One region of the Paenibacillus sp. FSL R5-0623 genome, then DNA from elsewhere that is predicted to be linked to it. Evidence: riboswitches for the same ligand, from Rfam matches in the RefSeq annotation. Region 1 holds a riboswitch; each other region holds the start of a gene.
What was found. A riboswitch is a leader RNA that binds a small molecule or an ion and turns the genes downstream of it on or off. The one in region 1 is predicted to bind cyclic di-AMP.
Positions count from the first base shown of each region.

Region 2: it holds a riboswitch for cyclic di-AMP, as region 1 does, so the genes downstream of both, MKY92_RS06960 (hypothetical protein) here and MKY92_RS17510 (3D domain-containing protein) in region 1, are expected to answer to the same signal.
Region 3: it holds a riboswitch for cyclic di-AMP, as region 1 does, so the genes downstream of both, MKY92_RS10275 (C40 family peptidase) here and MKY92_RS17510 (3D domain-containing protein) in region 1, are expected to answer to the same signal.
Region 4: it holds a riboswitch for cyclic di-AMP, as region 1 does, so the genes downstream of both, MKY92_RS00155 (ubiquitin-like domain-containing protein) here and MKY92_RS17510 (3D domain-containing protein) in region 1, are expected to answer to the same signal.

Region 1 is NZ_CP150233.1:4,000,252-4,006,073, reverse strand. It holds gene MKY92_RS17525 (M20 family metallopeptidase) at 1-1,155, opposite strand, end outside; gene MKY92_RS17520 (ABC transporter substrate-binding protein/permease) at 1,339-2,802, shown strand; gene MKY92_RS17515 (amino acid ABC transporter ATP-binding protein) at 2,789-3,511, shown strand; cyclic di-AMP (ydaO/yuaA leader) riboswitch at 3,731-3,927, shown strand; gene MKY92_RS17510 (3D domain-containing protein) at 3,930-4,601, shown strand; gene MKY92_RS17505 (polysaccharide deacetylase family protein) at 4,706-5,497, opposite strand; gene MKY92_RS17500 (hypothetical protein) at 5,651-5,822, shown strand, end outside.
Region 2 is NZ_CP150233.1:1,544,311-1,550,132, forward strand. It holds gene MKY92_RS06935 (hypothetical protein) at 1-470, opposite strand, end outside; gene MKY92_RS06940 (hypothetical protein) at 498-701, opposite strand; gene MKY92_RS06945 (urease accessory UreF family protein) at 967-1,668, opposite strand; tRNA gene MKY92_RS06950 (tRNA-Leu) at 2,113-2,195, shown strand; gene MKY92_RS06955 (glutathione peroxidase) at 2,344-2,823, opposite strand; cyclic di-AMP (ydaO/yuaA leader) riboswitch at 3,196-3,371, shown strand; gene MKY92_RS06960 (hypothetical protein) at 3,487-3,885, shown strand; gene MKY92_RS06965 (HAD family hydrolase) at 4,220-4,903, shown strand; gene MKY92_RS06970 (Nramp family divalent metal transporter) at 5,039-5,822, opposite strand, start outside.
Region 3 is NZ_CP150233.1:2,216,190-2,222,011, forward strand. It holds gene MKY92_RS10250 (hypothetical protein) at 1-935, opposite strand, end outside; gene MKY92_RS10255 (xanthine phosphoribosyltransferase) at 1,139-1,720, shown strand; gene MKY92_RS10260 (hypothetical protein) at 1,818-2,147, shown strand; gene MKY92_RS10265 (hypothetical protein) at 2,267-2,485, shown strand; gene MKY92_RS10270 (carboxymuconolactone decarboxylase family protein) at 2,628-2,957, shown strand; gene MKY92_RS10275 (C40 family peptidase) at 3,031-3,495, opposite strand; cyclic di-AMP (ydaO/yuaA leader) riboswitch at 3,501-3,632, opposite strand; gene pelA (pectate lyase) at 4,051-5,013, shown strand; tRNA gene MKY92_RS10285 (tRNA-Leu) at 5,188-5,272, shown strand; gene MKY92_RS10290 (carbohydrate-binding protein) at 5,418-5,822, opposite strand, start outside.
Region 4 is NZ_CP150233.1:31,600-37,421, reverse strand. It holds gene yabG (sporulation peptidase YabG) at 1-153, opposite strand, end outside; gene rsmA (16S rRNA (adenine(1518)-N(6)/adenine(1519)-N(6))-dimethyltransferase RsmA) at 213-1,115, opposite strand; gene rnmV (ribonuclease M5) at 1,120-1,665, opposite strand; gene MKY92_RS00155 (ubiquitin-like domain-containing protein) at 1,821-3,005, opposite strand; cyclic di-AMP (ydaO/yuaA leader) riboswitch at 3,278-3,531, opposite strand; gene MKY92_RS00150 (TatD family hydrolase) at 3,773-4,543, opposite strand; gene MKY92_RS00145 (HD domain-containing protein) at 4,876-5,822, opposite strand, start outside.

The DNA.
Region 1 (5,822 bases):
CTCCGTGCGGATGGTTTGAAGCAGCTCTGGCTGGCTCAGTACGTCATAGGCTGTTGTAGCAAGTGCCTTTGCTCCCAGAATCATGCCATCCAGCGCGCGTTCCTGAAGTGCAAGGTCACGGAAGGCTATGGAGTGCAGGGTATGAACCTCATCCACAACACGAATGTAGGGATGGATTGCAGGACATTTCAGGGAAACATTACCGATGTCCATAGAGCCGTGATCATTACCACTCACTATCTCTTCTTGCGGGATACCAAGTTCCATCAGATTTTGACTAAACGCTGCTGAGAATGCTTCATTGGTAACCATCTCGTCATAGGACGTTTCATAGTTGGATGTCACCAGCTTGCATCCTGTCTGGAGAGCAGAACCTTCAGCGATCTGAATCACACGTTCTGTGAGGATATTCAGTTCTTTGCGAGTTGCTGCCCGTACATAAAATTGCGCAGAAGCATAGTCAGGAATGATATTAGCTGCCTGACCTCCGTTGTTGATCACACCATGAATCCGAACGGTGCTTTTCACTTGTTGCCTGAATGCATTGATTCCGTTGAACGTTTGAATGACGGCATCAAGAGCATTAATACCTTCGTGTGGACTTGCAGCAGCATGTGAAGATCGGCCATGGAATTCAAATTGTACTGCATCAATAGCCAGCGAGCTGCCTGACTTTTCGTAGGCATAATATGGATGCGCCATGAGAGCGACATCACAGTCATCGAACAAACCTGCTTCTGCCATCGGAACTTTGGCACCACGTGTCTCTTCAGCGGGTGTACCAAACACTTTAATTGTTCCGCCTACTTCATCCAGAACGGATCTCAGCCCTACAGCAGCCCCAAGACTCATCATACAGATCAGATGGTGACCACAAGCATGACCGATCTCAGGCAAGGCGTCATATTCACACAATAATGCAATGGTAGGGCCGGGTTTGGCGGCTGAATAGGTTCCGATAAAGGCTGTCTCCAGTCCAAGGATTGGAGCCTCTACAGTGAACCCGTGATAGACCAGTTCTTCTTTCAAACGGGCAGAAGCGAGATACTCTTCATTTCCCAGTTCAGGGTTGGCACCGATATATGATGAAATGGCTTTAAAACGGGAAGCATATTGATCAATAACCGTCAGGATCTGTGATTTGTTAGATGTCATTAGTAAGCTCCTTATGCAAAAATGAAAATAATTCATTGATTATATCATGTTTGCTTTATTTTTTCAGAAACAAGTCAAGATTTGTATTGTCAAAATGCATTGCATAATCATGCATTGTACTTTATAATGACTCAGTCATCAACATGAGAAGCATACAAAGTATTGTAAGGGGAGAGAAAAAGGTTGAAATTAATAAGTCGTTACACCATAATGCTGTTGACCTTTGTTATTCTGCTGACGACTGCCGTTCCTGTGGCATTTGCAAGTGGGACTTCAGACAATTCAAGCAGTAAAAAGCTGGTGCTCGGTACAAGTGCCGATTTTGCACCCTATGAATTCCATAAAGTGATTAATGGCAAAGATGAAATCGTCGGTTTTGATATTGAGATCGCCAAAGAGATTGCCAAAGATCTTGGCGCTGAGCTTGTGATTGAGGATATGGGCTTCGACGGTCTTCTGCCTTCATTGCAGAGCGGGCGTGTTGATCTGGTAATTTCAGGTATGACCCCGACAGATGAGCGGAAGAAAAGTATCGATTTTTCCGACACCTATTATAAATCAAAACAAGTGATTATGGCTCGCAATGTGGATAAAGACAAATATCCAACCATGGCAGAACTTGAAAATGCGAAAATTGGCGTTCAGAAAGGCTCCATTCAGGAAACGATCGGACAGAGTATTCCAGGAGCGAAGCTTACTGCGCTTGATAAAATCTCGGATATCGTGCTTCAACTGCAAACAAAACGCATTGACGCGGCAATCGTTGAAGATACCGTTGCTGCAGGTTATCTGGACGATATCATTGGACTTGCTGCTGCTGTTCCGGACGAAGAGCAAGCAGAAGCGGCAATCGGGATTCGCAAAGGTAATACCGAGCTGCTAGCTGCAGTAAATGGAACACTGGAGCGATTGAAAAGTGAAGATAAAATCAATCAGATGGTGACGGACGCCAGCCTCTTGATGGCGGATAAAGCGAACAAATCGCAAAATATTTTCCAAGTATTCTGGGAATATAAAAGTTTCTATGCTACAGGTGTAGGATACACACTTCTGTTGTCTGCACTTGGGGTTATCTTCGGGGTAATTATTGGATTGATCATCTGTTTGTTCCGTTTGCATGACGCTGCAATCTTGCGCTGGATCGGTACTGCTTACGTTGAAGTGATCCGTGGCACACCGATGCTGGTACAATTGATGATTATTTACTATGGTTTTTCCCTGAGCTTTGGCATTAACTTCACTGCACTTCAGGCAGGTATCATTACACTTTCAATCAATAGTGGTGCCTATCTGGCGGAGATTTTCCGTGCGGGTATTCAAGGTGTAGATCGTGGTCAGTTGGAGGCAGCTCGTTCCCTAGGTATGGGAAGAGGCGATGCGATGCGTTATATCATATTGCCACAGGCATTCAAAGCTGTATTACCGGCGATCGGTAATGAATTCATAACCATCATCAAGGAATCCTCCATTATCTCAGTTATCGGTATGGTGGACATTATGTATCAGGCAAGTGTGGTCAAAAACATTACGTATCAAGGCTTGAGTCCATTTTTGATTGCAGCAGCCATCTACTTTGTATTAACGTTTATTTTGTCCAAGCTGCTTGGACGACTGGAAAGGAAGTTGAGTGCAAGTGATAGACGTTAGACAATTACACAAATCTTATGGAAATAACGATGTGCTTAAGGGCATTAATGTGACGATTGGCAAAGGTGAGGTTGTCGTGGTCATCGGCCCTTCCGGTTCAGGTAAAAGTACTTTTTTGCGTTGTCTGAACCTCTTGGAACAACCTACATCAGGTGAAATCGATTTTGAAGGTGTGTCAATTACGGACCCCAAGCACAACATTAATGCAACTCGGGAAAAAATGGGTATGGTGTTCCAGCATTTCAACCTGTTCCCACACAAAACGGTACAGCAAAACATCACGATTGCTCCGATTAAAGTGAAGAAACAATCCACGCAGGAAGCGGAGAAAATTGCTGCTGATCTGCTTAACACTGTGGGCTTGTATGATAAAAAAGATACATTCCCGAATCAGCTGTCTGGTGGACAGAAGCAGCGGATCGCCATTGCAAGAGCATTGGCCATGCAGCCGCATGTCATGCTGTTTGACGAGCCTACTTCGGCATTGGACCCCGAGATGGTCGGTGAAGTGTTGGATGTCATGAAACGTCTTGCAGAAGGCGGGATGACCATGGTCATCGTGACACATGAGATGGGTTTTGCACGTGAAGTGGGAGACCGGATCCTGTTCATGGATGGCGGGGTTATTGTAGAAGAGGGAACACCAGATGAGGTATTTGGAGCACCGAAAAATTCACGTACACGTGATTTTCTTGCGAAAGTACTCTAAACGAAGTGATCAAATAGCGTTACTGACTTCGAGTCGGTAACGCTATTTTTTTATGGATAATAATCACGTATGGATTCGGAAAAGTAACTATTCTGTTACCAGATGTAAAGGAATCGGGTCGTCCAACAATTCTAGAGTATGCAGTATTCTTACACATGCTTACATGCTAAAAACTATTTGGTAAGAATTACTACAAGTTCAGGTTACAAAATTGTGATATATTGAACTCTGCCGAAACTTCCGGACAGGGAGTGTGGGGGATGTAACGATGCAGATTGTGCAGGGGGAAGATCTACAGCACACTGCTTGGGGTGAATTAGGGGTACATAACGTTTCAAATGTAATGAAGAACCTATAGGGTGGGCTCCTCATCCGAATCCGACAACTAACTTCGCAGGCACAATGAGGGAGGAAGACCATGATTAACAAGAAACGTATAGCCAAAACAGCAGTAGCATTAATGACAACAGCAATGCTTATTCAAGCCGTTCCGGCTCACGCCGATTCAGTTCATGTGGCCAAAGAAGGGGATACCTTCTACACCTTATCAAAACAATATGGAGTAGCAATGAACACATTGGTTAAAGCAAACAACGACATTTCACCTTACAATATTTATGGTGGTTTGAAAATTACGATTCCCGGTAAGGCAAACAATGTAGCTGCCGCGGCGACGGAGAGCAAGACCCAAGCCAAAACAGTTACCACAGCGAGCTTGGACGTTAATGCAGATAACAAAGTGGTTCAGGCCTGGGGTAAAACATTCGATTACAGCAAAGCTGTGAACGTAAAAGCAACGGCATACTCTGCAGATCCGTCTGAAAATGGAGGCTGGGGTGCAGTCGATTATTTCGGAAATGACCTTGAACTGGGTACGATTGCAGTTGATCCAAGTGTAATTCCACTCGGAACCAAAGTACTGGTAACGGGTCACAGCCATCCAGGATTGCCAAAACAGGCTTTTGTAGCCACCGCGCGTGATGTAGGCGGTGCAATCAAGGGTCACCGGATTGATATCTTTATCCCGGGTAGCAAACAGTCCGTAAGCACATTTGGATTTCAGGATATCGAGCTGTACATTCTGAAGTAGAAAATTAATTACATCTAACGAATTCAAACAGGGTGTCTGCCAGTCGCAAACTTGCGATTGAACAGCACCCTTTTAATATTCTCATTTATTACTTCATGGTCATCTTAATCTTTGGCCTTTGACAATCCCAGCATTTCGTCCAAGGTGACGAGTTCATATCCGCGCTTTTGCAATTCCTCAATGATTTCAGGCAAAGCCTCAATCGTGCCGTTCAGGTTTGATCCTACACCGCCTCCAGCATGTTGCAGAACAATGGAGCCTGGTTTTACGGCAGACAGGATGTTATCTTTCACCTGCTCCTTTGAAAGGCCTTTCCAGTCCAGGGAGTCTACGTTCCAGTTCACAATGCTATAGTGTTGTTTGGCAGCCCATCTCAGCTGTTCTTCATTAATGTCTCCATAAGGCGGTCGAATCATCTTGGGCGTATATCCCGCCAAACGTTGAATAATATCTCCGGTATGTAGAATTTGTTTACGAAAGGCATTCATCGACAGCTTACTGAATTCAGGATGATTGTAGCTGTGATTACCAACCATGTGCCCTTCCTTAACGATGCGTTTCACCAGATCCGGATGTTTCTCAGCACGACTACCCACGATGAAGAATGTAGCTCTGACATTGTATTTCTTCAATACATCCAGTACTTGTGGAGTAAACCGTGGGTCAGGTACATCATCAAAAGTCAGTGCAACCTTCTTGGTTGAAGGACCATTCGTTTTGAACGTATCGGCATATTTTTGACGTAACTGTCCCAATGTCAGTTGTTCTTCTTCCGCAGAATCCGAACCTGATACGGATTCACTTGGCGGGCTTGAAACATCCCGCGATGAAACTGGAGCATGATATCCTCCGAGAAAAATAACGATAACCATCAGCATAATGAGGCGTACGCGCATAATAACGGCCTCCTTTTCCAAAATGACGTTCTCTTTGGTATGCCCGGGCTATCTACAAGTTATGCGTAGTGTGAGAAGTTTCATTGCGGATTTAGCTTATGACAGCCATAATTCCTCCATATAAAACATATAGAAAAGGATAGGTGGATGGGTATGAGTACATATGATTTGAAATCCATACGTTTACAGGTGATTGAAGCAGGAGAAGATAAGGTTTTTCTCGTTACGGGAGGAAAGGCGCATATTGGCGCCGCAGCCACATTCTACGTGGATCATGAGCGCGTCAGCGGGACGACGGTACATATTCCGGGGCATAAGGAACAAG
Region 2 (5,822 bases), 2.5 Mb from region 1:
GGCAACAGTCCACGCAATGTGCGCACTTCAGACAATGCCTTCTTCAATTGGTGTTCTGTCTTTCTTTGTTCGGTAATATCCATGTGTGCAATCAAAGCCAGATCACTATCCAGAATTGAATTTGCATAAGATAGAGGGGTGAGTTCTACACGAAACCACCTCTTTTCGTTGTATACAGTATACACGCAGATGTCATATGTATGATTTCGATTAAAGGGTATTCCGCGTTCTTTCAAATTCTGTGCGACAAGTGCCATGTTAGCGTTCTTGTCTCGTTTTGCCCAGGCTTCCGTCAGGTGCAGGTAATGTCTATGACTACTGTGTATATCCGGGTTTGGTGAGCATTGACCGAGTCCCTGTTGCCAGGCACGGTTACAACTTTGGATAATCCAATTGTCATCAACGATGATGAGCTGGTGACGTATGGACTGGAACGACAGCCTCTCCAGATCGGATGTAACATGTCTCATGGATGAGACCCTCCTTTGGCAGAAATCTTATCTCAGTTCATCTGGAATATCCAAAATATCAGCGACCAGGTGCCTGAATCGGGTTGCTTTGCGTGTGCCGTGAATGAGATTGGATAAACGATAGGGTGGGATGCCATGCTGTTCACAAAAGGTCTTCTGGTCCACTTGAAGTTCGGTTAGCCGTCGTTTGATGGCCCATCCGAACGGAGTAACTGGTTTTTTCTTGTTCAAAAGGGTTCACCCCTGGTTAGAATGTAGTATTCAGCCGCCTTTTCTTCATGTAGAATATATAGAAATGCGAGCTGTATGTTTCATTATATACGTAAATTCGTCATCTAACAATTAAAAAATACGGAAAAAAGTGTATTTTGTGATGATAAATGGCGTAAATACGTAAATAAAACAAATAAAATGACAAAAAACACGTCGGCAAGGAGGTTGCCGCGTGTTTTTAGTTTGTCTGAATGAAGGGGAGCGGGTATGAGGAGGAAGAGGATTAGGCTCTGTAGGCATGAAGTCCAGCTCCAAGCATATGGAAACTGGGGAAAAACGATTTCATGGACATCGAGGTTGGCTGTGCCAGTCCATCCGCAGCCGAGGCGCTGACGGTCTTCCATTCATTCTCCAGATCTGTGGCCAGGCGGACCATCAGATCCTTGGTTGTATCATTGTTCAGGGGAATGACTTTGGAGGCTTCGGTTATGCAGGCATTCATGGCTGAATGCAGGTAACCAAGGACCGCCTCCTCGACCGGGATATCGAGGTGGTGGTTAATCCAGGCGTGAACAGTGGAGAGGCAGCCAACCGAATCGTATTTGGCAAAGATCTGTTCGAGCTGGGTGAATTCAATCCAGGGGTGCAGAGCGCGTGCGAGTCTGATCAATCGTTTACCCATCGCGGCAGCTTGTTCTCTGAGATCTCCAGGGGTTCGCTGAACATGGACGAGCTTGTCGATCAGAGCTATCCGCCATGTATCCTTGTGATCTGCTGCGGTATAGATGCCTTTAATGGCCATACCTTCAAGACGAACGATGCTGGGATGCAACTGACAACGCATGAATGATTCGAGATCTTCAGCATTACGAATGGTACCCTCCCTGATATGGATATCCATGCCGAAGGAATGGGTGAACCCTCCAACCTGAATAGAGGAATCAAGCAGTTTGACATAATCGAGAAGCTTATTCCCACGGTTCACAATCATTCGCCTCCTGTGTTCGTTAAATGTCACTTAAAGTGACATTTATATTCCTTTTTGTTTGCTTTGTGTTTAAAAATCCGAATTATATGATAGTTATCATCCCATAAACGTCCGCTTTTTGTCAATAGTATCCGTGAGAATTAATGGATTAAATCTGGAATTTAATATCTGTGTTATTTTATATAACTTATTGCGTTACTTATGTGGAGAAATGTAGGGTGGACTATATATAAGGAAGGACTATATATAAATGAATCAACAAGATCGGCTCTTACCGAAAAAGAGGGGATCAAATCTAATCATATGCAGTTCATGGGTAAAGATGACGAGATTATGCGATTTTTGATGAAATTGCCTAGCTGAAAAAGTAGTATTAAAAAATACTTTACTTTTAGTTCTGAACCCAGTATAATCAATTCTGTTGCCGATTATTTACGACATGCGGTCGTGGTGGAATGGCAGACACGCTATCTTGAGGGGGTAGTGGGCGTATGCCCGTGGAGGTTCGAGTCCTCTCGACCGCATCATATGAACGATTAAAAAGAAGCTTTCCATTAATGGAAGGCTTCTTTTTTTTGTCTTTTTGAACAGTTTGACATCAAAGTTGAGAAAAAAAGGCCATCCATTACCGAGGCAATGGTGCTTACCTTCCGGCTACGGGTGGCCAATGTATTATTTTTGCAGCAAGTTCTTGATATCTTCTTCAATCTTGTCCGGTGTTGTTTTGGGAGCATAACGTTTCAGTACCTGTCCGTTCTGATCCACAAGGAATTTGGTGAAATTCCATTTAATTGCTTTGGAGCCGAGCAGGCCAGGAGCTTCTGTGCTAAGGTGTTGGAAAAGAGGGTGAGCGCTTGAGCCGTTCACATCAATTTTCTCAAACATGGGGAAGCTTACGCCATAATTCATCTGACAGAACTCGGCAATATCGTCGGAAGATCCTTTTTCCTGTGCAAACTGGTTGCTTGGGAAACCAAGAACTTCAAATGGAGCATCTTGAAACTTGTCTTGCAGTTCTTGCAGACCTTTGAATTGAGGAGTGAGGCCGCATGAGCTTGCCGTATTCACAATCAGTAACACTTTGTCACGGTAGTCGGACATTTCAACTTCTTGACCGCGAAGGGTATTCACTTTGTAATCGTAGACTGTCATCTAAATCGCCTCCATTTATTTACTCTTATATCTTCTATTATATTGGTTACAATTAAATATTGCAAAACTAATATGGTGTTAAAAGAATCAAAACAGGCAAGTTGTGCAGAATACGTGAATGAATTGCGAGTTGATTTTCGTCAGAGTGAGAATTAGATAGATTTAAAGAGATGGATAGAGTATGACCTTATTGTAAGCGCTATTATATGTGAGTATTGCCGAAAATCTGTCGATTCGGTGATCTGTGCGGACTTTACACCGTCATGGCGCGGGTGTATGATTCATAACGTAATTTCAATTTAAACTAAATTGTACCTGAAAAACGAAACAAACGATAATATCGCTCGATCTTATCCTTAAGATATACGAACGATGTTTTAATCGCTGAGTTTCCATTCATTGATGAGTGGAAAACGGGGGAACCAACAGAATGCGCTGTCCAGGACAGTAGGCATTCATGGGGTGAATTTTCCGGTGACAGCCGGAAATAGGGCGACTCTCGCGCCCGAATCCGTCAGCTAACCTCGTAAGCGTTAAAGGGAGAGGCAACAAGCCGTACGCTGGTTCATGGTGTTTTCGCCATGGGTTCTTTAAGAAGCGTTCGGGAGGCCTTGGTCCCCCACGCTTCTTTTTTGTTGTCTTTTCACGCCAAGGGAGGAACGAATGATGGATACTGAGATGATCTTAGTGACTGCTCCAAATGAAGCAGGACGCAAATTTATCAAATTGCTGATGTACAAAAAAATGCCCTTTGCCGTTCTAACCAACAGTGCAGGGGAAGAGCGCAGACTCCGTAGAATCGGAGTAGAACATGTCATTCGCATGAACACGGCTGCAGCTCAAAAATGGTTTTTGCCGCAGGGCAGCGTAGGCAACGTGTTTATTTTCGAGAACAGCCTGAATCTGACCTGTCGTTATTTACAGATCTGCCGTTCATGGACTTCGAAATCTCTGTGCGTTATTACGGAGCAGAGTCATCCTAAGGGTATCTATCGGGGCATGGGCGCAGACCGGATTGTATATTCGCTCAATGGGGAAGTTGGCTTTCTCCTCAATGGTTAATGCCATAGCTTGTGATTGCTCAGGTGTAAGGTGCCTGTTATAATTGAATGTATCGATAAACGGAAGTTTGAGGAGACTCATGCAGGATGGTGAGTCTTCTTTTTTATGGTTTCTATAGGTTGTTCAAAAAGTCCGCTTTTGATTACGAAGGATGCCTAGTGGCATCATCAGCATCGAATATGAAATTCAGCCGAAATGTCCGTTGCTCACGTAGTTTTCTCTACGCTCCGCTACTCCATTTCTAGCTTCATTCCATCTTCTCGGTACTGAAAACCAGACTTTTTGAACTGAATTAGGATCAGGAATCACCTGTGGCTTACAAGGAGGAATTGGCGTGCCGGATGTAGGTGGATTGAAATGGTTGTTTTTTGATGTTGGAGATACACTGGTGGATGAATGGGAGCCGGTTGATGATATTATCGGACAGTTCGTCCGCGAAGCCTGTGCATTGGGGTATCCGGTGAAGATTGAGGCGGTACGCGAACTGTTCGCGAACTGTTACCAGAAATATGAGCAATGGCCGATGAGAGTGGCGATTCGCACATTCGTTGAAGACGAGGGACACCAGAAGCAGATTCAGGACAAGCTGAAGTTTCAAAAAGATCTTGAACGTCCTTTTCCATCAGCGGATTACGTTCTTCAGCAGTTGTCACGGCATTATCGCATTGGCATTATTGCCAATCAGAGTCCTGGTACGGAAGAGAGACTGGAGAGTTACGGACTGCGGAAGTATGTTGATGTTCTGGCGTGTTCGGCTGAAGAAGGAGTGTCCAAGCCAGACCCTGAGTTATACACTGTGGCCTTGAAACAGGCCGGTTGTGAACCGGAGGAAGCCGTCATGATCGGCGATCGGATCGATAACGACATTATACCTGCTCGGAAGCTGGGCATGCGTACGATTCGAATGTTGCAGGGTTACGGAAGATTCCAGCCAGAACTATCGGATAACCAACGTGCGGACTGGACTGTTGATTCATTGGATCAACTCCTGCCGTTACTGATACCAAATCAGGATTAGATGATTGTTTATTGGAGTTTGAGTTTTACTATAAAAGGAAACACCTTGCTGTATTTCAATAAAAAAGGCTGATCAACTTGGTATAGCATACCGGAGTTGATCAGCCTTTTTAGTATTTAATCGATAAGAACGAGATTAGAATAACCGAATCGTCTGAATGATCAGATATACATTCAGCACAACGATAATCGCGGCAATGAACCATGAGATGATTTTGAGCCACAATTTGTTGGCGAATGCACCCATGCTTTTTTTATCACTCGTGAACATCACCAGGGGAATTACAGCAAAGGGCAATTGAAGCGACAGCACGACCTGGCTCAAAATGAGTAGTTCTTCTGTGCCATGCTCTCCTGCAATGGCTGTCACAATTACCGCCGGGATGATGGCGATCAGACGTGTGACCAGTCTGCGCAGCCAAGCCGGAATCCGAATGTTCAGGAAACCTTCCATAACGATCTGCCCAGCAAGTGTACCTGTAAGGGTAGAGTTCTGACCTGATGCTAACAGCGCCACACCGAACAGGATACTGGCAACCGTAGTACCCAATAGAGGTGTCAGCAGATGATAAGCATCTGCGATCTCGGCAACCTGCGTCATACCAGCACTGTGGAATACAGCAGCAGATACGATCAGGATGGCTGCATTGATGAACAGGGCCAGTGTCAACGCGATTGTAGAATCCATGGTCGAGTACCGAATGGCTTCTTTTTTGCCCTGTGGTGTCTGTTCAATCTGACGGGTCTGTACAATGGAAGAATGCAGGTACAGATTATGCGGCATCACGGTTGCTCCGATAATACCAATGGCGATATAGAGCATAGCCGGGTTTTGCAGAATCTCAACATTGGGTACAAAACCATGGAGAACACCGCCCATATCCGGTTTTGCCAGAAACAGATCAATCCCGAAGCAGAGG
Region 3 (5,822 bases), 1.8 Mb from region 1:
TGACTGAGTGAGTAACACAACAGCATAATGGTTAATGTAATGAAACGGGGATGAACACGTATATGTTGCCTGAGTTGCAAGGTCATTCCATAGATATCGGCTACAAAGGTACTGAATATTTCCATGAAAATAAGGGATACATATACAGATTGCACTGCCCATCCAAGTTGAAAGGCAATGCTGCCCATCGGGATTTCGAATTGAATGATGCCGGGCATCTGGGCTGACATGGCAAAATGAGCTGCCATCAGCATGAAACCTACGCCAATTCCACCCAATACTCCACCCCACTTCAGCACATTCCGACTACGAATCTGGTTACCTACAGGCACAAGAACAGCTTGAGCCAACACCAGATTGAATGAAGTATACAACAGTGGAGACAGCCACACTTGAATAGGGTTTGAATCTGTCGTCAGTGTGATGAATCGGGAAGCACCTGGATGATGGATGGTACTGGTGATCATGAGCAGAGATAACAGGAGCATCATGGGCACGACAATGCTATTCATTTGTAGGATGGCCTGAATGCCTCGACCGAGAAGCAGATATGACCCTACAAGTGTGACGATCAGACCTGTCTGATAATGCAAACCCAGATGTTCAACAAAAACGGAACCTGCTCCGGCAAGCATGACACTGTTCACGCCAATGAGAATGAGAAGGGTCACCCAGGTGATCCATTTGCCCGCCTTATGGCCGAATAAATGTTTGTTCAGATCCTCATAAGAGCGGGACCCGGTATCGTGAGCGATCAGCATCATTTTGGTACCTAACCAGACAAAGAGCATGGTGGATAAGCCTATGGTGATGGTGGCCCATTTGCCATACTGGGTAAAAAACTGCAAAATTTCCTGCCCTGTAGCGAAGCCGGCTCCGACAACCGTTCCGATGTATGTAAATGCGATCTGCAGCACCCGAAATGCCTGTTTCATGTGTTTCCCCTCTCAGGCCCCTGTATAGTTTGGACATGCGGGTACCATGGTACAAGGTATGCTTGACCCACGAAAGTCATGACAATCGATAATAGCTTTGGCTTGAAATGCGTCCCAAGGACAGCGCCCAGGCAATTTCGCTTGAACTTATAGATAGATATATGATACTTTTACCTCATAGGATAGGCTTGGGAGGTCAAATCATGGAATTATTGAAACAACGAATTTTACAAGAAGGTGTGGTTATCTCGGATCAAGTATTAAAGCTGGATGGTCTGTTGAACCACCAGATTGATCCTGCATTAACGATGGAGATGGGACGTGAGTTCGCTGCCCGTTTTCGTGAAAGTGGAGTAACTCGGGTAATCACGGTAGAATCCTCAGGCATTCCGGTTGCTTTTGCAGCAGCCTATGAACTGGGGGTGCCCCTTGTATTCGCCCGTCGTAAAAAAACACTTCTGGCTGATCCTGATGCTTACTGTGAACGTGTACCGTCCTTTACCAAAGGAATTGTAACTGACATTATGGTATCCCGCGAGTTCATTCATGAGAATGACCGCATTTTGTTCATTGATGATATTATTGCCAATGGAGATGCCGCTCGTGGCGTCATCAAAATTATCGAGCGTTCCGGTGCGGAACTCGTCGGATTCGGCGTTGTGGTCGAGAAAAGTTTCCAGGCAGGAGCACGCACAATTCGTGAACAGGGTATTCCGGTGGAAGCCTTGGTACGCATTCGTTCCCTGAACGATGGAACAGTACAATTTGACGATAACGAAATGTGACATTTTAAAGGAATAGGGCCTATTTTTTGAACTATGCCTTTGCATGACCGCCGATTTCATTTATAATGGGGTTATGTTAGGGAGAGGAGGCAACACCATGGGGAACCAACCGGCAACAGAACAATTTTTTAATGATAAGCTGGCGGAATCGAAAGTTCATTTTGAACGTGCCCTGGATTGTAAACATACGGAATTCGATGACCTTTATCCCTATATGATTGAACATCCTCAATTTTTCTGGTACAAACGCTATGTTGCCTGGTCAGAATTACTGACGATTGTAGGCTTGTGCGAAGAGTTGTCCTTCTCTTGGAAAGAACAATTTACACCGCATCAAGTGGAGTACCTTGAAGAACGTGTGATGTCCGCCAAAGTGCTTGATTTTTGGTTCGAGAAGAACGACAGCAAAGAGCACGCGCAGCGGTAACTTTCAGTCGGGACATAATTTCGAATGACATAACAGTCCAATACAGTCACGTGAGACCTAAATGACATTTCATTTAGGTCTCTTTTTGTAAATAAATTTGAAATATAGGAGCCATGAAGATGATTAGTGATACAGAATTGGACGCCCTGCGTCTGTCAGGTGAGAAAGTAAGAGTCGTACGGGACGAGCTGGAATCGAACGACGTGAAGGGGATTGTGGTTGCCTGGGATGGCGAGCAGGTACTTATCCGTCGTCAGAATCGACGTGTCGTTAAGCTGGACCGAGGTTACAGCTATCAGCTGTTCAGCGAGCCGCGCCAGAGTCCACTTAGTGAGTAACAGCTTATAATTATGGCAGTGGCCATGAGCGTTAAATGTTTGGAATTACCATGATTTCTTGGCATAATTGGCTCACTCGGGAGAGAAGATAGGTACAGTGAGGAAGATCTGTAACTATAGCCGAGAGGGTGTGCTACAAGCCATGACATTGATGAATGATAAAGTTCATGCCTACAAGGATCAGATTGGAGCATTAAGCGATGTGCTGCCAGGTGTGGTGAAGTCCTATCATGAGTTTACCGGAGAATGCTTCCAACCTGGCGTGATTGATGCGAAGACAAAACAGTTAATTGCGCTTGGGATTGGATTATTCGCCAACAATGAGGTATGTACCTTCTACCATGTAGAAGAAGCCCGTGCTAAGGGCGCAACAGATCAGGAGATTATGGAGACCGTAGCCGTGGCTGGAGCTGTTGGTGGAGGACATGCCCTGTCTCAAGGTGCGATGCGAGTGCAGAAGGCGCTGCATTAGTAAGCAATGCAACATACATTTTTAAGTGCAAAAAAGGCATCCGGTTAATAACCGATGCCTTTTTGTATGTGAATCACATTTTACCTAACATTTTATCATACATAAACTGTCCAGTTACCCGACGTGCTGTTACGTAACGATCATTGAAGTATGGATTCGATAACTTCGTGATGCTTACACCTTTACTGCTGGAGGCATGAGCGAATTGTCCGCCGCCGATATATACACCTGTATGTGAAATGCCTTTGCCTGTTGTATTAAAGAACACCAGATCACCTGTCCGAACATTGCTCTTAGATACGGGAGTACCTGCTTTGGCTTGCTGCTGCGAAGTACGTGGTAATTCAATGCTGTATTTGTTGAAAAGATATCTCATAAAACCAGAACAGTCGAAGCCGGCTACAGTTGTGCCACCCCATTTGTAAGGAATACCTGTCATGTTGTTCACTACGGAGTTGATACTGCTTGCCTCTGTGCTTGTTGCCCCGGATGTAAATAATACAGCTGCTCCAAAAATGGAGATAATCAGTTTTTTCAAAATCAATGTTCTCCCTTCGATGCCTACGGAGTTAGCTAAGGGTTCGGTAGAAGGTTCCCTATATTTCCTATGTATAAGAATAATTCACCCAAATTGGTTCCCCCGTTTTCAAACATGAAACTCGGCAATGAATAATTAAGTTTTTGTAACTATTTGAAACTATATTGCATAAATGCGTAATTGTCAAACCTATTTAAAACCCTTCGTAATACCTCAATGTTAGCGGAATTAAGGTTTTTATATGAAAGAAGGGATCAAGTTTGGGTATCATTCATGACAAAAACGTCATTATTGATTCGTTTAAGACGAATTTGGATAAATAAATAGGTTTGTCATGAGTTAAAAGAACTATCCCGTTATGTAGAATTAGAGAGATTATATTCATTAAGTTGCATATATTGACAATGATCGATTTTTTGCATATTATCTGATTATCCAATCCACATATTGGATTAAAATTGATTTTATTATGAGATAAATACAAATAAAGGAGGTTTAAGGACGCGTATCATAGGTAAGCAGAAGTGGAAGATTTATAAAAACAAACATAGGAGAGTGTTACATTTGAAAGCGAAGAAAATAATTACTTTTGTCCTGGCATGTACGATGGTGTTCTCAGCAGTTGGAATGGCAGTTCTTCCTGTAGGGACGGTATCTGCTGCGGATGCATCGGGTACTACAGCGAGTATTTCTGATATTTTGAAGAGCCAGCTGCCGGATGGGGGTTGGAGAAAAGATTATAAACAGACAAGTGGAGAGTGGGCGAAGTCCACGATCGACAACAAGGCTACATACTCAGAAATTAGAAGATTGGCGAAGGAATTTAAAAAGACGAATGATCCGCGTTACTCCACAGCTGCAATCAAAGGAATTAACTTTTTGATCAACATGCAGTATTCAAACGGCGGATGGCCACAAGTTTACCAAAGCTCCGGATATCACAAGCACATCACTTACAATGATGATGCCATGATTAATGTAATGATCATGTTGGATGAAGTAGCGGCACGTAAAGGTGATTTCTCGTTTATCGACAGCACTCTTGCTAACCGCAGTAAAAACTCAGTTGCCAAAGGTGTGGAGGCAATTCTGAATACACAGGTTGTTTCAGGCGGTAAGCTGACAGCATGGGGACAACAACATGATTCCAGTTCTCTTAAACCGGCAAGCGCAAGAATCTATGAAGTACCATCACTGACGGCTGGAGAGAGTGTAACGATTGTTAAATTCCTGAAAACCAGACCTGCTACCGCTAAAATTACGGCATCCATTAAGGGAGCTGAGGCATGGTTTAACAAAGTGAAGATTACGGGTTACAAGTATGAAAGAGCAAACGGAGACAGCAAAATTATCGCTGATTCCAAAGCTGCACCGATCTGGGCTCGTTTCTACGAAGTGGGAACGGATAAACCGATCTTTATTGGTCGTGACGGGGTCGTTAAATACAAACTAAGTGATATTGATAAAGAAAGAAGAGGCGGTTATGCATGGTATGGCAACTGGCCTTCCAAGCTGTAACTTGAAGTATGCTTCCGTTATAATGAACTAAACTATTAGCTGTTAAAGGTAAAGCCCGAAAACGACATGGACGTCTGGTTCGGGCTTTATTGTTATTATTTTCAGTGTTGACATGATAGATTTCACATGATATATTATCTCTTGTCGCCGATATTGATCACGGAGATACAATATGCGGTCGTGGCGGAATTGGCAGACGCGCACGGTTCAGGTCCGTGTGGGCTAACCCCCCGTGGAGGTTCGAGTCCTCTCGACCGCATCTAAAAAAAGACTCCTTAAGCTAACGCTTAAGGAGTCTTTTTTTGCATTTTTTGATATAACACTAACTTTAGACTTGAGTATCCAAGAGGTTAGTGCTTAGCTGCACGTACAGCAAATGGTCTTCCATCAGCCATACGGAACGTTTATTGCGCTGCGGTAACATTAATGCTGTCAATATTCGGTCCTTCCGATCCAGTGGTGACCACTTTCAATGTATTGGTCCCCGTGTTCATGGGGACCTGTATTGTTTTTTCAACCCAAGTGGACCAGCTTCCCGTAGCTGGAAAGGGCTCGTTGCTGATGACTTTGGTTCCGTTCACAAAAATGTCGAGGTTCCGAGTGCCGCTTTCCAGCGCATAACGAAACTTTACGTTTTTGGTACTTGTTGTAGTGTTATTAATGCTGTTCCATTGAATGGCCGAACCAGTCATCGCATTGAAGTTAACATACCCGGAGCCAGTGTAACCGGGGTAGATTGTTTCAATGGCAGCTTCCGTAAGTGACGTTCCGGTCTCGGCTTCATACGTAGTGCCACTGCCTGTATTCCC
Region 4 (5,822 bases), 3.0 Mb from region 1:
GTAAGGAACCTGTATCAAATCGTCCACCGGGGAATCGGCAATCAGCCGGAACTCAGTCCCTTTAATGACCGCAGCATCCAACTGGAGGCCTTCCACCCGAAAAGTCACATCGCCGCCGTATGACTTCCGAACGACCAAGTCTCCGATATTCATCAACGTAATCACCTCTACCCCATCGTATGGGCAAAGACCCGGTTTGGTTCATTCAAATTTTACAGCGCTGCACGTACCCCTGCTTCCCACATTACGGTGCTGAGTGTGGCATACTCTTGCAGACTCAACGTCTCTCCGCGTCGGGACGGTTGAATACCTGCCTGCTCCAGCAGAATGTCTGCCTGTTCCCGGTTCTCCTTTGTGAAGAAACGTGCCTTCAAGTTGTTTGAGATTGTTTTTCTCCGCTGGGCAAAAGAAGCCTGTACCACTTCGAAGTAGTGTGCTTCATCCGGAATCTCCACTGGTGGTTGCTCGCGCACTTTCAGCTTAATGACAGCCGATTCCACATTAGGTTGCGGAATGAAGACTGTAGGAGGCACAATACACACAAGCTCCGGCATACTGTAGTACTGAACTGCGATGCTCAGACTGCCGTAGTCTTTTGATCCTGGTGCAGCAGCCATGCGTTCAGCCACTTCTTTTTGGATCATGACAACAATGCTGTCTACCGGCAGCTTCTCTTCCAACAGTTTCATCATGATTGGAGTCGTTACATAATAAGGCAGGTTAGCCACGACACTGACTTTGTCCACGGATGCAAAATCCGTATTAAACAATTCAGCCAGATCAAGCTTCAACACATCCCCATGATGAACACGTACATTCGAATAAGGCTGCATCACTTCTCCCAGGATTGGGATCAAGCGCTGATCAATCTCTACGGCTGTGACAGGACCGGCTACCCGAGCCAGTCGCTCCGTAAGGGCTCCAATACCCGGTCCGATCTCTAACGCGCCCTTGGACTCGTCCAAATCGGCTGCATTAACAATTTTGTTCAGTATATTTTGATCAATCAAAAAGTTCTGACCCAGACTTTTCTTAAATGAGAATCCGTGTCTTTGAATAATCTCTTTGGTTCGCTTGGGCGTTGCAATTTCTATCGTCTCTTCCATGTCCTTCATATGCTCACAATCCTTCACCTTCAATTTGCGCTAATGCTGTAGAGAACTCTTCCCGTGTAATCTGAAATACACTGAGACGTTTGTGGAACTGCTTACCGTTACAATAACCGATGCCCAGCAGATTGCCCATCTCCATGCGACGTGCAGCAGCCTGCGGATGCACGATAAGTCCTGCCGCGATCAGGTCCTCCCAATCGATCAGGCTCGGAGCACCTTCGTATGAAGTATGTACGCGCGCCAGAGCATGACGGATCGCCTCAGGTGAGGCATTCTCCACCCCAATGTCCCCTTTACGCGTTGCATCGGCTTCCGGAATGAAGGCATGTTTGCAGCCAGGCACCTTATTCGCAATAATTTTACGAATGCGTTCGCCAGCATGATCCGGATCTGTCAGTACAATGACTCCCCGTCTCTCCTGAGCAAGCGCAATCCGCTTCAGAATGCGTTGGTTGATTGCTGATCCACCTGTTTCTATTGTATCGGCTTCAACGGCCCGACGGATAGCTACCGTATCGTCACGGCCTTCCACCACAATGACTTCTTTTATCATGTTCCATTTCTTCCTTTCTAACGCAAAAAGAAGAGGAATATCCTCTTCTCTGCCAAACGGCGGGGGAGACTGAATTCAGACTCCTCCGCCGCATATTCCGCATGAATCATTCATGCAACTATTTTATAGCATTCCCATTTCAAAGTAAAACGATTTTAGTTCGCTTCCGGCTTCACCGGACCGATCACGTAGACCGTCTTGCCTTTCTTACGTCCAAAATTCAGGGCATGCTTCACACTGTCATAATACACATCAATTTTGTTGCCTTTAATGGCACCGCCTGTATCTTCCGCACGACGGAATCCCAGACCTTCGATATATACCCACCAGCCAATTGGAATGACTTTGGGATCAACCGCAATGGTGCGTCCTTCCGTTACACGAGTACCGGAAGCTGTTTTAGTTCCAATGCCAGGCTCTTCGGAAGAGTAGGCAGTCATGGATACATTTTTAAGTACTTTGGAGTATTTAAAAGAAGTCCCGGATACGGTAATTACTTTGCTGCCCAAGGCAGATGTTTTCTTCGAGTTCGTTGTTGTAGCCTTTTTGGTTGTTGAAGTTTGAGCCGATACGGTCTGAATCTCTGGTTCTTTCACGACCGGTTTTGCTTTGGTGCCGACAGCAATCACTTTATCTACACGATTATTCGCGACAGATTTGCCGACCATTTTTTTGGAGACCAATTCTCCATCCTGAAATACCTTTTCGATGTGCTGTACAAGTGTGCCTTCTTTGCCGTTTACAACGACACGGTTATCCCCTTTGTACAAGCTAGGGTCAGCCGTTTTAATAACTTTGTAAGCGATCGGTTGCTCTACATCCACTGTACGCTTTGTTACGCGCACTACACGGATCTTCATCTCTGCTTTGATCGCAGTTCCAAGCGCCGGATACACTTTATCATTACTTTCAACTTGAATACCTGATTTTTGAATTGCATCTTCTACCGATGAATCGGTTGTATACAGAGTCTTGGTGTCTCCGTCTGCCGTAATGTTAACTGGAACGGCCCGCTCAATAACGATTCGGTCTCCATCTGTAATCGCCCCATTCATGGACATGGATACCTTATCGTGAGGGCTGACTGTGATCGACTGCTCCTCCAGCATTTCCTGAAGCATTCCTGTACGAGTCTCTACCACCTGAGCTTTGCCATCAATAACCAGCGAAATTTGTTTCCCGGCCTGACCGTAAACGACTAACAAGATCATGATTGTAAGCGCAATTGAGAAAATCGCGATCAATGCCATTTGACGCATGTTCTCATGCTTCCACCGCAACGCGAAAGACTTACTGGATGATCGTGACTCATGGGTCTCTTCTGGTTGGAATGTGCCCACTTCTCCGTCCTCCTTCATAGCCTCGCCGTCTAAAGTAATGCATGATGTCTTTGACGTGACTATACCAAATTTTCTACAGAACACAGATTGGACCAACATAATCCGGTTCTGCACCATGAATCAATCTTCGCAACATGATGTCATCCTCCTGAATACCTACCGTATGATGACAATATTTCTTTTATTCAAAAACAAAAAAGCCAAAGAAAGAGTGTAAGAGGAACTCTTTCGTGGCTTCCGAATGATTTGAATATCGGAAATTCATGCACGAGGTTGCCTCTCTTTTTCCGCTTGCGAGGTTAGCTGTCGGGTTCGGGCGAAAGAGAGCCGCCCTATCTTGGGTCACCCGCTCATGGCGGACGCCCTTGAATTCACCCCGAGACCCAAAGAAGAAATCAAATACGGCTTCGCAGTTCCCTTCGCTGCTTTTGGGTCAGCGAACGTTGCGCATCGGCCAAATACACCGATGTTTAAGCCCTATTGGTTCCCCCGCTCTCCGTTAACGGAGACTCAGCGAGACTGATTCATGAAAGTAATGTTGTTTCATCGGAAAGTGTCCCTTTGTTCATCCCCCGAACATCTGTCCAATTTTCCGCACAACAATTCACTGAAAAGATGATATCCTGTTTTGATGCATGTTGTAAAGCGTTGATCAAGTACGTTTTTCTGAATATTTGGTTAAAATATTGTAATATTCTTGATTTATTTGGATCAAAGGGCAAATTAACTCCGCTTACCTGCCTTTTTCACCTCATTTACTCGTTTTTTTAACGAATTCCAAATCGTTCCATGGCATTTTTGGTTGTTATTGCAGCAATTTCCTCCACCGAAATGCCTTTAATTTCCGCAGCTGCCTCTGCAACGAGACGTACATGCGCTGTCTCATTTCGCTTCCCACGATATGGATGAGGTGTCAAATATGGAGCATCTGTTTCAATGAAAAACCGGTCCATAGGAACCTTCTCCAGCACCTCTTTGGGCTGCTTTGCATTTTTGAATGTGATTGGTCCTCCGAAGGAGAGATGGAAGCCCATATCGAGACAACTTTTCGCTGTTTCCCAGCTGCCTGAGAAGGAGTGCATCACACCACCAACCTCACCCGCTTTCTCTTCACGCAAAATTCTTATGATATCTTCATGCGCATCCCGATTATGGATGACAATCGGCATCTTCACTTCACGCGCCAAAGCAATTTGTTGTCGTAATACGCGATGCTGTATTTCCTTTGGTGAAGTGTCCCAGTGATAATCCAACCCAATCTCACCGATCGCAACCACTTTTTCATGCTTGCATAAAGATGCAATCCACTCCAAATCGCCCTCCTGCATTGTGATCGCATCTACGGGATGCCACCCTACAGCTGCATATATAAAATCATATGTTTCAGCGAGTTTCATTGTGGTTGGAATCGTCTCCCGGTTAAAGCCAATGTTGATCATGCGACCAACTCCTGCATCCACAGCACGCTGAATCATTTCCTCGCGGTCCTCGTCGAATTGTGGTGCATCCAGATGTGTATGTGTGTCGAACAGCATCATGTCTGTATCTCCCTTCATGTCGAAATAACGACTATCTTCTTTTGAAAATTCAATTTGTAAATTCCAATAATTTAATGACTCGTACATAAAACATTTTGGGTAATCTGTGTATTACATCATCACGTTTGTTTCTTCACAACTACAATATATAGAAGATATACAGATATTCTGATCTATATATTGCTAATTGCAATCATTCTGCCTGCTTGCATTTACAAAATTATGTCGATCTACATATACTCCCCATTAAAGCAGATTACTGTATCATGAAAAATAGCTCTTTTGGAAAGTGTTTTGATATCAAAATTCTTCATCGGATTATACCCACACGATTACAAGAAATAGGGGCGTATATGTGACGGTAATTCGTGAATAATCGCATCCACCTTGTTTTGCGGGTAATACAAATGATGTTTCCCTCGGTGAAGCCCACTGATGGAACGGACAATGTCAGATACTTCTGACAACTCACGTAAATTGTCCTGTCGATCCAGAAGAAGAATCTGCTTATCTGTGGATTCATCCGGACGAAACACATCATACGGATTATCCGAAGGAAAATCAATTTCAAGATCATATTCGGGATCGAGGCCAGCCTGTACAAAAGCTTCCCGAATCTCTTCCATCATTGTCAAGTCGACCTGTTCAAGCTCTACATACTTATATAACTTGCGATCCATAAAACGTTCGCATAACTCACTCAGAACAGTATCGTCCTCCTTGCGCCACTGCGTAAATGCCGTCTGAATTAATGCTTCATCCAACTGCAAATATTCATCTACGGATAATTCCCCTTCAAATAGTTGAGGGAGTGGATCAATCATGAAGCGGAATTGAAAATCATGTTGTATGAGTGTTTTCGCTCGCTTGAATATTTGCCGCAATATAATTTCAGAACTACGAGTTACCGGATGGAAGTAAATCTGCCAATACATCTGATACCGAGACATTAGGTAATCCTCCACAGCATGCATGCCTGACTCCTTGACTACAATCCGCCCATGATAAGGACGCAGCATCCGAAGGATACGATCAAGGTCAATCGTGCCGTAATTTACACCTGTAAAATAAGCATCCCTGAGCAAATAATCCATTCGGTCTGCATCAAGCGGACTGGTCACCAAGTTCACAACAATCGGCTTTTCATACGTTTTTTGAATGACAGACGCTACTTTCTCAGGAAAATCAGGAGCATACCGTCTTAAGATCGCCCCTACTTCGGTATCACCTGTAATAATGCGACAAGTCCAATCTTCGTGATTCATGTCAAAAGCTTCCT